Regions from separate parts of the Streptomyces sp. NPDC046831 genome, predicted to be linked through region 1. Evidence: riboswitches for the same ligand, from Rfam matches in the RefSeq annotation. Region 1 holds a riboswitch; each other region holds the start of a gene.
The links. A riboswitch is a leader RNA that binds a small molecule or an ion and turns the genes downstream of it on or off. The one in region 1 is predicted to bind cyclic di-AMP.
Positions count from the first base shown of each region.

Region 2: it holds a riboswitch for cyclic di-AMP, as region 1 does, so the genes downstream of both, ABZ920_RS22775 (M23 family metallopeptidase) here and ABZ920_RS18855 (transglycosylase SLT domain-containing protein) in region 1, are expected to answer to the same signal.
Region 3: it holds a riboswitch for cyclic di-AMP, as region 1 does, so the genes downstream of both, ABZ920_RS20445 (C40 family peptidase) here and ABZ920_RS18855 (transglycosylase SLT domain-containing protein) in region 1, are expected to answer to the same signal.

Region 1 is NZ_JBEYXZ010000020.1:110,175-114,414, reverse strand. Features, by position in the region: gene ABZ920_RS18860 (polyprenyl synthetase family protein) at 1-36, opposite strand, end outside; cyclic di-AMP (ydaO/yuaA leader) riboswitch at 720-915, shown strand; gene ABZ920_RS18855 (transglycosylase SLT domain-containing protein) at 921-1,430, shown strand; gene ABZ920_RS18850 (HAD family hydrolase) at 1,642-2,454, opposite strand; gene fahA (fumarylacetoacetase) at 2,820-4,031, shown strand.
Region 2 is NZ_JBEYXZ010000029.1:21,113-25,352, reverse strand. Features, by position in the region: gene ABZ920_RS22790 (dihydrofolate reductase family protein) at 1-512, shown strand, start outside; tRNA gene ABZ920_RS22785 (tRNA-Met) at 691-764, shown strand; gene ABZ920_RS22780 (PP2C family protein-serine/threonine phosphatase) at 1,169-2,335, shown strand; cyclic di-AMP (ydaO/yuaA leader) riboswitch at 2,570-2,725, shown strand; gene ABZ920_RS22775 (M23 family metallopeptidase) at 2,737-3,777, shown strand; gene ABZ920_RS22770 (aldo/keto reductase) at 3,905-4,240, shown strand, end outside.
Region 3 is NZ_JBEYXZ010000024.1:5,184-9,423, reverse strand. Features, by position in the region: gene ABZ920_RS20460 (DUF397 domain-containing protein) at 1-183, opposite strand, end outside; gene ABZ920_RS20455 (helix-turn-helix transcriptional regulator) at 193-1,059, opposite strand; gene ABZ920_RS20450 (ATP-binding protein) at 1,272-1,730, shown strand; gene ABZ920_RS20445 (C40 family peptidase) at 2,358-2,831, opposite strand; cyclic di-AMP (ydaO/yuaA leader) riboswitch at 2,835-3,016, opposite strand; gene ABZ920_RS20440 (hypothetical protein) at 3,386-3,694, opposite strand; gene ABZ920_RS20435 (ATP-dependent Clp protease proteolytic subunit) at 3,702-4,240, opposite strand, start outside.

The DNA of each region.
Region 1 (4,240 bases):
CCGCACGCTCAGCCCGAACGGCCCGACGACGGTCACGAGGGGTCTCCTGTCTGCTGGTGTCTGCTGGCGCTTACACGGTTTGTCGATAGGTCGCTGCCACCACTCAAGTCAGCGTATCCGGTCACGTTTCGATCACCGATATCGCCCACCGATACAGGCCAGGCGGTATCGGATCACGCCCGGTATGCACTTCATCGGCAGATAAGTGTGTATTTCAGCCGACTCCTCTCTCCTACCCGCTCCGCCGCGCCCCTCACCGGCGCCACCCTCCATTCCGGCCATGCTCCCGCTCCCCTGCCCCGCATGACGACGGCCTCGCACAGCGGGTCGTGGACCGCGCGGCCCGCGCTCCCGGGCCCGTTCCGCTCTCCATCGTCGCCCCCTGGCCAAGGCTCGGTGACGACTCCTCCGCACGGACCGCCGATCACCTGACCCTTTTGCTCTTATTGGGCGGTATTCCCCGTTGGCACCGAATGCCCCTGGCGGCGCAAACCGTGATTTGGGCCACTCGGCGGACCGGGCGCACCGAACGGCCGCCCGCACCGTTCTCCCCTGTCCGGCAAGCGAGTTGACCCTTGGCAACCGCAAAGGATCAAGCACCCCATACCCTCCGGTCCAAGGTCAATCAGGGCGTTGTGTGATTCCGGCACTTGTTCCGGACATGTGCTCTCGCATACGTTCCCGGCCGTCGGGTGGACGCCGAATCCTGCCACCGCCCGAGAACCCATCGACCGAACCACGCACGGCAGGAGCGGGGGACCCAGGTAAGTCGCCGGGCCGGAGCCGCACGACACGTCCGACGCGTCGTGCGCCGCACCGGAACGGCTCGGGGTGAAGTCGTGCTCCCGACGGAGCACGGCCGGGCAGTTCCCGCCCGAACCCGACAGCTCACCTCGCAGGCGAAGGAGAGGAACTCGCCCATGCCTGCCCAGGCTCAGCCCCGCCGCACCCGCACCCGTACCGCCCGCCTGACCCGCACCCTCGCCGTCGCCGGCACGGGTGTGGCCGTCCTCGCCCTGCCGCTCTTCGGCGCCACCGGCGCCTCCGCCGCCCCGGCGGAGTCCGCCCCGGCGGAGTCCGCCCCGGCCACCGCGACCGCCCTCGGCTACCCGAACAACCTCGACGGGTGGATCCGGGCCTCCCTCTCGGTCATGGCCAAGAACGGCATCCCGGGCTCGTACAACGGCATCCACCGCAACATCATGCGCGAGTCCTCGGGCAACCCGCGGGCCATCAACAACTGGGACTCCAACGCGGCCAAGGGCATCCCGTCCAAGGGTCTGCTCCAGGTCATCGACCCGACGTTCAAGGCCTACCACGTGCCCGGTACGTCCTTCGACATCTACGACCCGGTCGCGAACATCACCGCCGCCTGCAACTACGCGGCCAAGCGGTACGGCTCGATCGACAACGTCTTCGGCGCCTACTGACGGACCGGCACCGGCAGCGGCCGGGGGCGGGCGTCCGGCGGCGCCCGCCCCCGCGGCGCTTCCCGGCCGGGCCGGTCGGCGTCGCCCGGCCCGCCCGCGTCCGCTCCGGCGGGCACCCGGCGGCCCCCGCCGCGACGGCCGCGCACCGCAAGGACCGGCCGCCTCGACGGCCGGGTGCCGGGCACGACGCACCGGGCCGGAGGCGGTCCGCCTACCGGCCCGGGAACAACCGCTCGAGGACGACGGCGATGCCGTCGTCCTCGTTCGACAACGTGACCTCGTCGGCCACCGCCTTGAGTTCGGGGTGGGCGTTGGCCATCGCGACGCCGCGGGCGGCCCACTGGAACATCGGGACGTCGTTGGGCATGTCACCGAAGGCGAGGGCGCGGTCACGGCTCACCCCCAGGTGCTCGGCGGCCAGCGCCAGCCCGGCGGCCTTGGTGATCCCGCACGGCTGGAGTTCGACGGTGCCGGGGCCCGACATGGTGACCGTCGCCAGGGAACCGACCACGGCGCGCGCCACCGCCGCCAACTCGTCGTCCGCCAGTCCGGGATGACGCAGCAGCACCTTGCTGACCGGCAGGGTCCACAGGTCGTCGCGCCGTTCGACGCGCACGGCGGGCAGCGTGGGGTGCGGCATCACGTATCCGGGCTCGATGAGCGTGAGCCCGTCGACCCCGTCCTGGTCCACCGCCGCGTACACCTCCCCCACCTCGGCCTCGATCTTGCCGAGCGCGGTCTCGGCGAGCTCCCGGTCGAGGGTGACCGACCACAGCAGCCGGTCCGCCCCGGCGTCGTACAGCTGCGCGCCCTGGCCGCACACCGCCAGCCCCGTGCTCCCCAGCGTCTCGCACAGCGGCCGCACTCTCGGCGCCGGACGCCCGGTCACGACCAGATGCCGGGCACCGGCGTCCGCCACCCGCGCCAGTGCGGCGAGCGACCGCTCGGACACGGTGTCGTCGCCGCGCAGCAGCGTTCCGTCCAGGTCAGTGGCGACGAGGGCATATGCGAGGGAGGCGGCCATGATCAGAGAATACGGATCCGCGGTCCCTCCGACTCAACGGAATCCGGACGTCCGCGGCCGACGCCGTCCGGATTCCGGCCGTGTCCCTCGATGGCCCCGATCCTCTCTGTCCGCGCCCGGACGGCACCAGGACGACGCCAGGCCGGAATTGCCCACTCCGACACGGACATCGCGGACATCGAACACCCTTTGGACACTGCCCAAGACAGGCACCGCCCCCGTAACGTGTGGCGCGACCACACACCGAGCTCGGCGTCCGCACGGCAGGTGACCGGGCCCGGCGTGCGCGAGAGCGGCACAGCGCACCACGAGGGCGTGCACGACGGCGTGCGCGACAGACAGCACGAAAGAGAGGCAGTCACCCCATGCCCCCCTTCGAGGTCCCCGAGGGCGACCCCTTCGGCCCGCACAACCTGCCCTACGGCGTCTTCTCCCGCGCCGGTTCCGCCGAACGCACCGTCGGCGTCCGGCTCGGCGACCACGTCCTCGACGCGGGGGCGGCGGCCGTCGCGCTGGGCTCGCCGTACGCCTCCCTGCTCGCCCGGCCGACCCTGAACCCGCTGCTGGCCGCGGGCCGCACGGCGTGGTCCGACGTGCGGCGCGCGCTGACGGCGTGGGTGACGGTGCCGTCCCACCAGGAGACGGTCGCGCCGTTCCTGCACCCCCTGTCCTCCGTGACCCTGCACCTGCCCTTCGAGGTCGCGGACTACGTCGACTTCTACGCCTCCGAGAACCACGCCCGCAACGTCGGGCAGATCTTCCGCCCGGACGCCGTGGACTCGCTGACCCCCAACTGGAAGCACCTGCCGATCGGTTACCACGGCCGCTCGGGCACGGTGGTGGTGTCGGGGACGGACGTCGTACGGCCGTCGGGCCAGCGCAAGGCGCCCACGGACCCCGCCCCCGTCTTCGGGCCGTCCGTCCGGCTGGACATCGAGGCGGAGGTCGGCTTCGTGGTGGGCGTGCCGTCGGCGCTGGGGCAGCCGGTGGCCCTGGGCGACTTCCGGGAGCACGTCTTCGGGCTGTGCCTGCTCAACGACTGGTCCGCCCGGGACATCCAGGCCTGGGAGTACGTCCCCCTCGGCCCGTTCCTCGGCAAGTCCTTCGCCACGTCGGTGTCGGCGTGGATCACCCCGCTGGACGCCCTGGAGGAGGCCCGGGTGGCCCCGCCGGAGCGCACGCATCCACTGCTGCCCTACCTGGACGACGCCGAGGAGGAGCCCGGCGGTTACGACCTGCGGATCTCGGTCGCGATCAACGGGCACACGGTGTCCGAGCCGCCCTTCTCCACCATGTACTGGACGGCCGCCCAGCAGCTCGCGCACATGACAATCAACGGCGCCTCGCTGCGCACCGGGGACCTGTACGGCTCCGGCACGGTGAGCGGCCCGCAGCCCGACCAGCGCGGCTCGCTGCTGGAGCTGACCTGGAACGGCCGGGAGCCCCTCGAACTCCCCGACGGCAAGCGGGCGTTCCTGGAGGACGGCGACGTGGTGACCCTGTCGGCGTGGGCCCCCGGCGCGAACGGAGCCCGCGTGGGCCTCGGAGAGGTGACGGGGCGCGTCGTGGCGGGGTGACACGCGTACCGGCCCGCCCGGGCGGGTTCGGCAGGGCGCCGGACGCGCCCGGGCGGGTTCGGCAGGGCGCCGGGTGCCTGCCGAACCTGCGCCGACGACCGCCGAGTTGGGCACGGCAGGCGTTCCGTGCTGCCGAGCCGCCGCCGCCTTCGGTGCGTCCGTCGGCTGCCGGCGCGGCAGGCCTTCTGCCGGGCGCCGACTCCCGCACC
Region 2 (4,240 bases), on a different contig from region 1:
CCATCGGGGACGTCGTGCTCATGCGGTACGAGCCGACGGCTCCCGGCAGCGGACGCCTCGCCTCGCCCGCGGACCGGCACTGGCTGCGCATGGCGTGCGAGCTGGCGGAGCGATGCCCGCCGTCGGCGACCGCGTTCAGCGTGGGCGCGCTGGTGGTGGCCGCCGACGGCACGGAGCTGGCGCGCGGGTACTCCCGCGAGGGCGGTGACCCGGTGGTGCACGCGGAGGAGGCCGCGCTGGCGAAGGTGGACGGCGCCGACCCGCGGCTGCCCGGCGCCACCGTGTACAGCAGCCTGGAGCCCTGCGCGCGGCGGGCCTCCCGGCCCCGTCCCTGCGCCCGGCTGATCCTCGACGCGGGGGTGCGTCGGGTGGTGACGGCCTGGCGGGAGCCGGACACGTTCGTCGAGGCGGCCGACGGGGCCGGGGTGCTGGCGGCCGGGGGCGCGGAGACGGTCGTGCTGCCGGAGTACGAGGAGCGGGCCAAGGCGCCGAACCGGCACCTGCTGGGCTGAGCGGGGGCACCGGTGGGCGTTCCCGGCCGCGGTGAGGGTTCCCTCGGGCCGGTACCGAGGGGCTCACCCGTCGCCCGATCACCAGGGGTTTCCCGTCACCGGTACCGGCGGCGGACACGCGGCCCGGGAAGCGATTGGCCATCTGTCCTGCGCATGCCGTACACTCAAAGCACAACGACGCGGGGTGGAGCAGCTCGGTAGCTCGCTGGGCTCATAACCCAGAGGTCGCAGGTTCAAATCCTGTCCCCGCTACTGAAGGCTCAGGGCCGGAATCCGTTCCAGGATTCCGGCCCTGAGTGCTTTCCGGCAGCCCGCGGTCCCGGTGTGTGTCCGTGTGCTGCGTCACACTCGATCGTCCGGTTCATCCGGTCGGCCCCCACCAACTCGCCCCCCGCGCCGGCTCCGGGAAACCTGGACGGGCGAGACCGGCGTTCGGCGCGTGCGGCAGGAGACGAGTGGTGCGGCCAGGTGAGGTGGAGGACGAGCGGCCGTACGCCCTCAGACCCGGTGACGCCGGTGGGGCGACCGGGCGCGGGCACGGCGGCCGGCAGCCCGGTGACGGAGACGCCGCCCCGCACAACGGCCCACCCGCGGTCAGCCCTCACCCCGCCGCCCCCGCCGCCCCGCGCGGTTCCTCACCCGGCGCCTCCCACGGCATCGGAGCCGGCGGCCGGCCACCCGGCGGCCCCGCGCCCGGTCCGGCAGCCGGGGACAGTGCTGCCGCTCCCGTTCCGCCCGGTGCGGGCGGGCGGCGGCGGATCCCGTACGCCCGTGCCCTCACCCGGCTGCTCCCGGCGCTGCTGCTCGCCGTCGGCGCCTGCTTCGACTGCCTCGCCCCCACCGACGTCACCGCGGCCCCGCTCCTGACGGCCGCGCCCCTGGTCGCCGCGCCGCTGCTGTCCCGGCGGGCCACCGCGCTCACCGGGGCGGCGGCGGTCGCCGTCGTGCTCGCGGTGCACCTCGGCACCGGTGCCGTACGGCGCGTCGAGGCGTTCACCGAACTGGTCACCGTGGCGACCGTCGCGGTGCTGGCCGTGCTCATCAACCTCCTCGTGCGCCGCGGCCACGAGCGGCTGGCCTCCGCCCACGAGATCGCCGAGGCCGCCCAGCGCGCGGTGCTGCCGGAGCCGGCCGGGCGGATCGGCGGGCTGGACGTCGCGGCCTGCTACGAGGCGGCGCAGGCGGACGCGTTCATCGGCGGGGACCTGTACGCCGTGCAGGACACCCCGTACGGCGTGCGGCTCGTCGTCGGCGACGTGCGCGGCAAGGGGATGGGGGCGGTGGCGGCCGTGGCCGTGGTCCTCGGGGCGTTCCGGGAGGCCGCCGAGCAGGAGGCCACGCTGGAGGGGGTGGCGGGCCGGCTGGAGCGGGCGCTGGCCCGCGAGGACGCGCGGCGCGGCGGGCCCGACGCGTGCGAGGACTTCACCACGGCCGTCCTCGCCGAGATCCCGCACGACCGGGCGGTGGTGAGGATCGTCAACCGCGGTCATCCGCCGCCGCTCCTGCTGCACGCCGACGGCACCGTGCGTCCGCTGCTCGCCGCCGAGCCCGCGCTGCCGCTCGGCCTGGAGGACCTCGGCGTCCGGCCCGGCCGTGCGGAGGAGACCCGCTTCCCCGCCGGGGCGACCCTCCTCCTGCACACCGACGGACTGTCCGAGGCCCGCGACGAACGGGGCCGCTTCTACGACCCCGAGCAGCGCCTGGCCGGACGGGCCTTCCGGGACCCGCACGCCCTGCTGGACACCCTCGCGGCGGAGGTGCGCCGGCACACGGGGGACGGCCTGTCGGACGACATGGCCCTGCTGGCCGTACGGCGGTCCTGACGCCGCGTCACCGTGGGTGAGCGTGCCGTCTCCGCGCGCACAACGGCTGACATATCGTCAGGCGGCATGTGCACACGGAGGTTGGCCGACTCGCCCGTATTTGACCCCCGTCGGCCAGATTCTCCGCGCCAATTGGGTTTAACGATCAAGCCGAACGGCTTGGAATCCACGGCCCGGGTCTATTAACGTTCGATAACGCAGCGCGGTCGTCCCAGCCGTCACCCGAGACGGCTCCGTGCGCACGCGCCGAATCCCGTCAGGGAACCGGGGAACCACCAACCTGGGGTGAGTCGAGCGTAGTCCGCCGTGTCGAACGGGCGGTATACGCGCGTAGGAGACCTTCCCGCTCCGAACCCGTCAGCTAACCCGGTAGGCGAACGGAAGGAAAGGAGCGCGCCCGCGTGGCGTCCAACCCGCCTGCCCCCCAGGCCCCGTTCCACACCGGCGGGAACAGCACCGACACCTTCGGGTACGGCAGCCGCATCCCCGACGAGGGCCCGTGGGAGGAGTGGAACCCCACCGCGGACTCCGTCCGCCCGGTCCGTGGCCGGCATCGCGTCACCAAGCAGCGCGGCGGCGGGCTCGCCCGCAGCTCCACCGTCCTCGGCGTCGGCGTCATCGCCGCCGTGGGCGCGGGCGGCATGGCCAGCGCCCAGACCGGCAAGCCGCCGGTGTCGATCTCCATGCCCGATCTGCCCTCCGTGGGCACCCTCTTCGACGACGAGGGCTCCGCACCGGCGGCCCAGGGCTCCGCGACCGCGCTCAGCAGCCTCACCACCAGCGCCGCCGACTCGGCGCAGGGGTCCTCCGACGCGGGCGAGGCCCTGCGCAACCGGATCATGGCCCAGGCCGAGCAGCAGCAGGTCCAGGTCGACACGAAGGCCCAGCAGGCCGCGGCCGCCGCCGCCGCCCGGCAGGCGGAGGAGGCCGCCGCCAAGGCGGTGAAGGAGGCCGAGGCCAAGGCCGCCGCCGCGGAGAAGGAGGCGGAGCAGGAGGCCGCGAAGAAGGCCGAGGCCGAGCGCCTGGCCCGGCTGGCCGCGCAGTACACGCTCCCCACCTCCTCGTACACCCTGACCTCGGCCTTCGGCCAGGCCGGTTCCATGTGGTCCTCCGGCTACCACACCGGGCTGGACTTCGCCGCGCCCACGGGCACCCTCATCAAGGCCGTGCACGGCGGCACCATCACCGAGGCCGGCTGGGCCGGCGCGTACGGCTACCGCACCATCCTCACCCTCGACGACGGCACTGAGCTGTGGTTCTGCCACCAGTCGTCGATCAGCGCGAGCGTCGGGCAGAAGGTCGCCACCGGCGACGTGATCGGCCGCGTGGGCGCCACGGGCAACGTCACCGGACCGCACCTGCACTTCGAGGTCCACCCCGGGGGCCAGGCCACCGGCATCGACCCGGCGGCGTGGCTGCGCGACAAGGGCCTCACCCCCTGACAGCCGCTTCCCGGCCCCGGCGGTCCTGACGACGTCCCCCCGACGTCAGGACCGCCGGTCAGGTGTTTGCCCACCTTTTGCAGCGGATCCGGAATTGAGCGCTCCGGAACGTGCGTTGACACTGGACATGACTTCTCTACGCAAGCTGGGTACGTCCGACCTCGAGGTCTTCCCGCTCGCCCTCGGCGGCAACGTCTTCGGCTGGACCGCCGACGAGGCGCAGTCCTTCGCCGTCCTCGACGCCTACGCGGCCGCCGGCGGCAACTTCATCGACACCGCCGACTCCTACTCGGCCTGGGTGGAGGGCAACAGCGGCGGCGAGTCGGAGACCATCGTCGGCAAGTGGATCAAGGAACGCGGCAACCGCTCCGACGTGGTCATCGCCACCAAGGTCAGCCAGCACCCCGACTTCCAGGGGCTGACCGCCGCCAACATCAAGGCCGCGGCCGACGCCTCCCTGCGG
Region 3 (4,240 bases), on a different contig from region 1:
GAGCAGCGCGGGGCCGGCCGGGTCCTTGGAGTCGCGCACGGCGAGCCGCCCGGCCGCGGGACCGGAGCGCGGTGACGCCGTCTCGACGCAGTTGTTGGCTCCCGTGCTGTAGCTGCTGCGCAGCCATCGCACGCCGTGCAGGTCGTTGCTGGAAGGTACGTGGCAAGGCAGGGCAGCGGGCATGGCGCCTCCTTACGCGGATGCTCCGTGAGCTGTCGCGGCGATGAAGTCCAACGAGTCCTCGGGGGAAAGAGCGTGCTCCTGAAGGGAGTTGAAGGCCTCCGAGTAAGCCTCTACGTCTTCTTTCCGTTCGAGATGCGCGCTACTCGTCAAGTGGTCGAGAACCACCACGTCCAGGTCAGAAGTGCTCAGGAATGAAAAGATGACAAAAGGTCCGGTGACGCCGATGTGCGCCCCCGCCGCGAACGGCAGCACCTGAAGGGTCACCTGGGGCAGCCGGGCCGCCTCCACCAGCCGCTCCAGCTGCCGCGCCAGGACGCCCGGCCCGCCGACCTCCCGCCGCAGCACCGCCTCGTCGAGCACCGCGCTCAGCTCCAGCGGCGGCTGCGCCCGCAGCACGTCCTGCCGGGCCAGCCGCACCTCCACCAGCGCGTCCAGCTGCTCCTCGTCGAGGCCCTCCACCGCCGCCCGGGTCACCGCACGCGCGTACTCGGGCGTCTGCAGCAGGCCGGGCACGACCGAGGTCTCCAGCGTGCGCATGGCGCTGGCCTGCGACTCCAGGCTGATGAAGTCGCGGTAGGTCGGCGGCAGGACACCCCGGTAGGCCTGCCACCAGTGGTGCCGGCCTGCGCCGTCGTGCGAGCCCGCCAGCACCGTCAGCAGCTCGCGCAACCGGGCGTCCTCGACGGCGTAGGCGTCCAGGAGCAGCCGCACGTCGGCCGGCTTCACACCGCTCGCGCCGGTCTCGATCCGGCTGACCTTCGACTGGTGCCACCCGACCAGGCCGGCCGCCTCTTCGCTCGTCAGGCCGGCCGCGGTGCGCAGGGCGCGAAGTTCGGCGCCCAGCTTCCGGCGGCGTACCGCGGGACCGTGCTGCATGGGCTACTCCCTATCCCCTCCGCGCCGCCCGAATACGGTCTGCCGTCGCAGAGTTCACCGCTTCGAGCGACAGATATATGCATATCTCGGTGGAACGCCGTCGTGGGCGACGCGGTGATGGCAGTCTGACGACGAGGCACCAGTCCGGGACCGTACTCGAACCATCCGCTCCGTGTCGGTCTGCGGTCGCGCGGGAAAGGGATGACGTCGCCATGGCAGACCATCTGGAAGCATCCGTCACTCTGCCGAGCGAACCGGTCTCGGTGTCGGCGGCCCGCAGCTTCGTCGCGGACACCCTGACGGAGTGGGGCCTGCCGGCGGAGGCGGACACCGCCGACACGGTCCGGCTCATCATCTCCGAACTGGCCACCAACGCCGTCCAGCACACGTTCGGTCAGTCGCCGACCTTCACGGTCGACCTCCTGCTCGACCGCGACGAGCAGTTGCGCATCGGTGTCACCGACAGCCACCCCCGGTTCCCGAAACGGCTCCCGGGCGCCGTCCAGCAGGACAACGGCCGGGGCATGGTGATCATCCGGTGGCTGACGGCCGAGTACGGGGGCCGGTTCAGCGTCAGACCCACGCGCGAGGGCGGCAAGACCGTCTGCATCGCGCTGCCCTGGCCGGTGCTCACCCCTCCGGTCACGGCGGCGGGGCCGCCGGAGCCGTAGGGCTGCCCGGTGGGCCCGCCACCGCCGGGCGGACGGCCCGGGGGCCGCGGTCCCGCCGCCGGGCCGCGCCAGCCGCACGAGCCGCGTCGGCCGGAGGCGCCGTAGGGGCCGGGCAGCCGCCTGGGCTGCCTCAGCCGCACGGGCGTTGTCGGCGGGCCTGCCCTCGGCCGCGTCGGCCGGAGTCGCCGTCGGGGACCGGGCGGCCGACCCGGGCCGCGTCAGCCGTACGGCCCGCGTCGGCCGGCCTGGCCTCGGCCGCGTCGGCCGGAGTCGCCGTCAGCGAGCAGCTGCAGCCGCAGTGGACCGGACCGTTGCCGGCCGCCTCAGCGCCGACGGGTTCCTCAGAGCCGCGTCGGCCGCAACGGCCCGTCCGGGACCGCGTCGGCCGCAACGGCCGGCCCGGGGCCGCGTCAGCCGGGTCCGCCGTCGGGGGCAGCGCAGCCGCAGCGCGCCGCCCAGGAGGGCGGGACCGCACGCCGCGGCCTCCGTCGGGCGATCGCCGTGCGCGGGGGCCCGGTCACGGGACCGCGGCTCGCCGGCCGGGGGCGGGGCGGTGCGTCAGGGCACCGCCACCCGGCCCGGCCGGCCCGACGGACCCGGCCGGCCCCTCGCCCCCTGCGGGCCGGGTCAGCCGACCCGCCCGTACCAGACGCTCTTCGTCCAGATCTTCTGCAGCCGCACCACGTCTCCCGTCTTCGGGGCGTGCCAGATCTTGCCCTTACCCGCGTAGATGCCCACGTGGTACACGTTCGAGCCCGAGTGGAAGAACACCAGGTCTCCGGCCCGGCGGCTCTTCGCGGAGATGTGGCGGCTCTTGTTGTACTGCTGGGCCGCCGTACGGGGCAGCTTCTTGCCCGCCTTCTTGAACGAGTACAGCGTGAGCCCCGAGCAGTCGAAGCGCCGCGGACCCACGGCCCCGTACTTGTACGGGGAGCCCTTCTTGGACGCCGCGATGTGCAGCGCCTTCGTCGCCGACGTGGCGGCCGCGGCCTCGGAGGCGACACCGGGGACCACGATCGAGCCGCCGACGGCGGCGATGGTCAGGGCCGAGGCCGTGCCGGCCCGGGCCATGAGCGACGGGACACGATTCAGCGCAGTCATGCGCAACCCTTCGTCAGCCGCCTGTGAAGGATGACCTGTCGGATTCGGGCTGGCGAAGTAGCCCGGCCGCGTTGCCGCGGCTTCACCCCAAGGGCTGCTCGGCCCGGCCATGACATGGCCGTTCCGGCGACCCGTCGTACTTGGGTCCTCCACTCCTGCCGATCCACTTCCGTCGACCGGTCATCCGGGCGGCGGCAGGACTCGGCGTCCGCCCGGACCGCCCCGCCGTTGTGGCGGGGGCTTGTCGTCAGACACGGATCTTGGCTCACGGATGTCCGAAAATCCCAACGGAACCGGGGATTTGTGTTGTTACTCACCACTCACCCGTTCGGGTGGACACCCCACCGATCGAACGTCTGTCGCGGGTCCCGACGAGTCCCGGACCTGCGGCGGAACGCTTCATTCCGACCAACGGGCAGGCGCTGTGCGCAACTCGGACAGCCCTTGGAGAGGAGCTGGAAGTCGACCGGAAGGGCGTAGGCCGTTCGGCTCGTTCTGCGGCGGAACCGTGCCCTCCGTCGACGGCGAGGAGGGAGCGCGTCGGTGGTACGGCGTCAACTTCGCTGCGCCGGCGGGACGGTGACACGCGCCGTGCGCCGCTCCCCGTCCAGCACCCGCAGCGCCCGTGCCAGGGTGGTGGAGTGCAGCTCGCTCTCGCCCCGCTGGTGCATCAGGCTGAGCGCGTCCCGCAGCCCGGCTGCCTCGCGGACGAGCGCCTGAGCAGCCCTCAGGCCGCGGTAGGTGCTCCCCTCGCGGGCGGGGTTGATCCGGCCCAGCAGGTCGGCCACGCGGAGGTAATGGTCGATCAGCTCGCCCTCGGCGTGGGTCAGGGCGGGCATCGGTGGCAGCTCGGGCGGCAGCACGGGCGCGTCACCTCGCACCCGGTGCGGCCTGCGGGCCCCTGTGGCCGGTGACGACGCGGTCGACCAGCCCGTGCGCCGGCGCGGCCGGCGCGTCCAGGACCGTTTCCCGCTCCAGGTCCGCGCTCACCTGCCGCGGGGCCCGCCCGGTGTGCCGCACCAGCATCTCCTCCAGGCGTGTCCACACGCGCGCCATCTCCTCCGCCCGGGTGGTCAGGCAGGACGTCCGCCCCCGCAGCGGCTCGGAGACCGGCGGCTGGCCGAGGGTCACGCGGGCGCCGGGCAGGACGGACCGCTTGCCCGGAGTCCCCGCGGCCGGCAGGACGGCCGCGTACCGGTCCGCCCGGCCCAGGCAGGTGGTCGCCACGTCGCAGCCCACGTACCGCATCGTGTCGTAGATCGCCGCCATCGCGCCGAACGCGCCGCCGGGCGAGTTGACGTACAGCGCGATGTCGCGGTCCGGGTCCCGGTGCTCCAGGTGCACGAGCTGTGCGATCACGTCGTTCGCCGCGGTGTCGTCGATCGGTGTGCCGAGGACGACGATCCGCT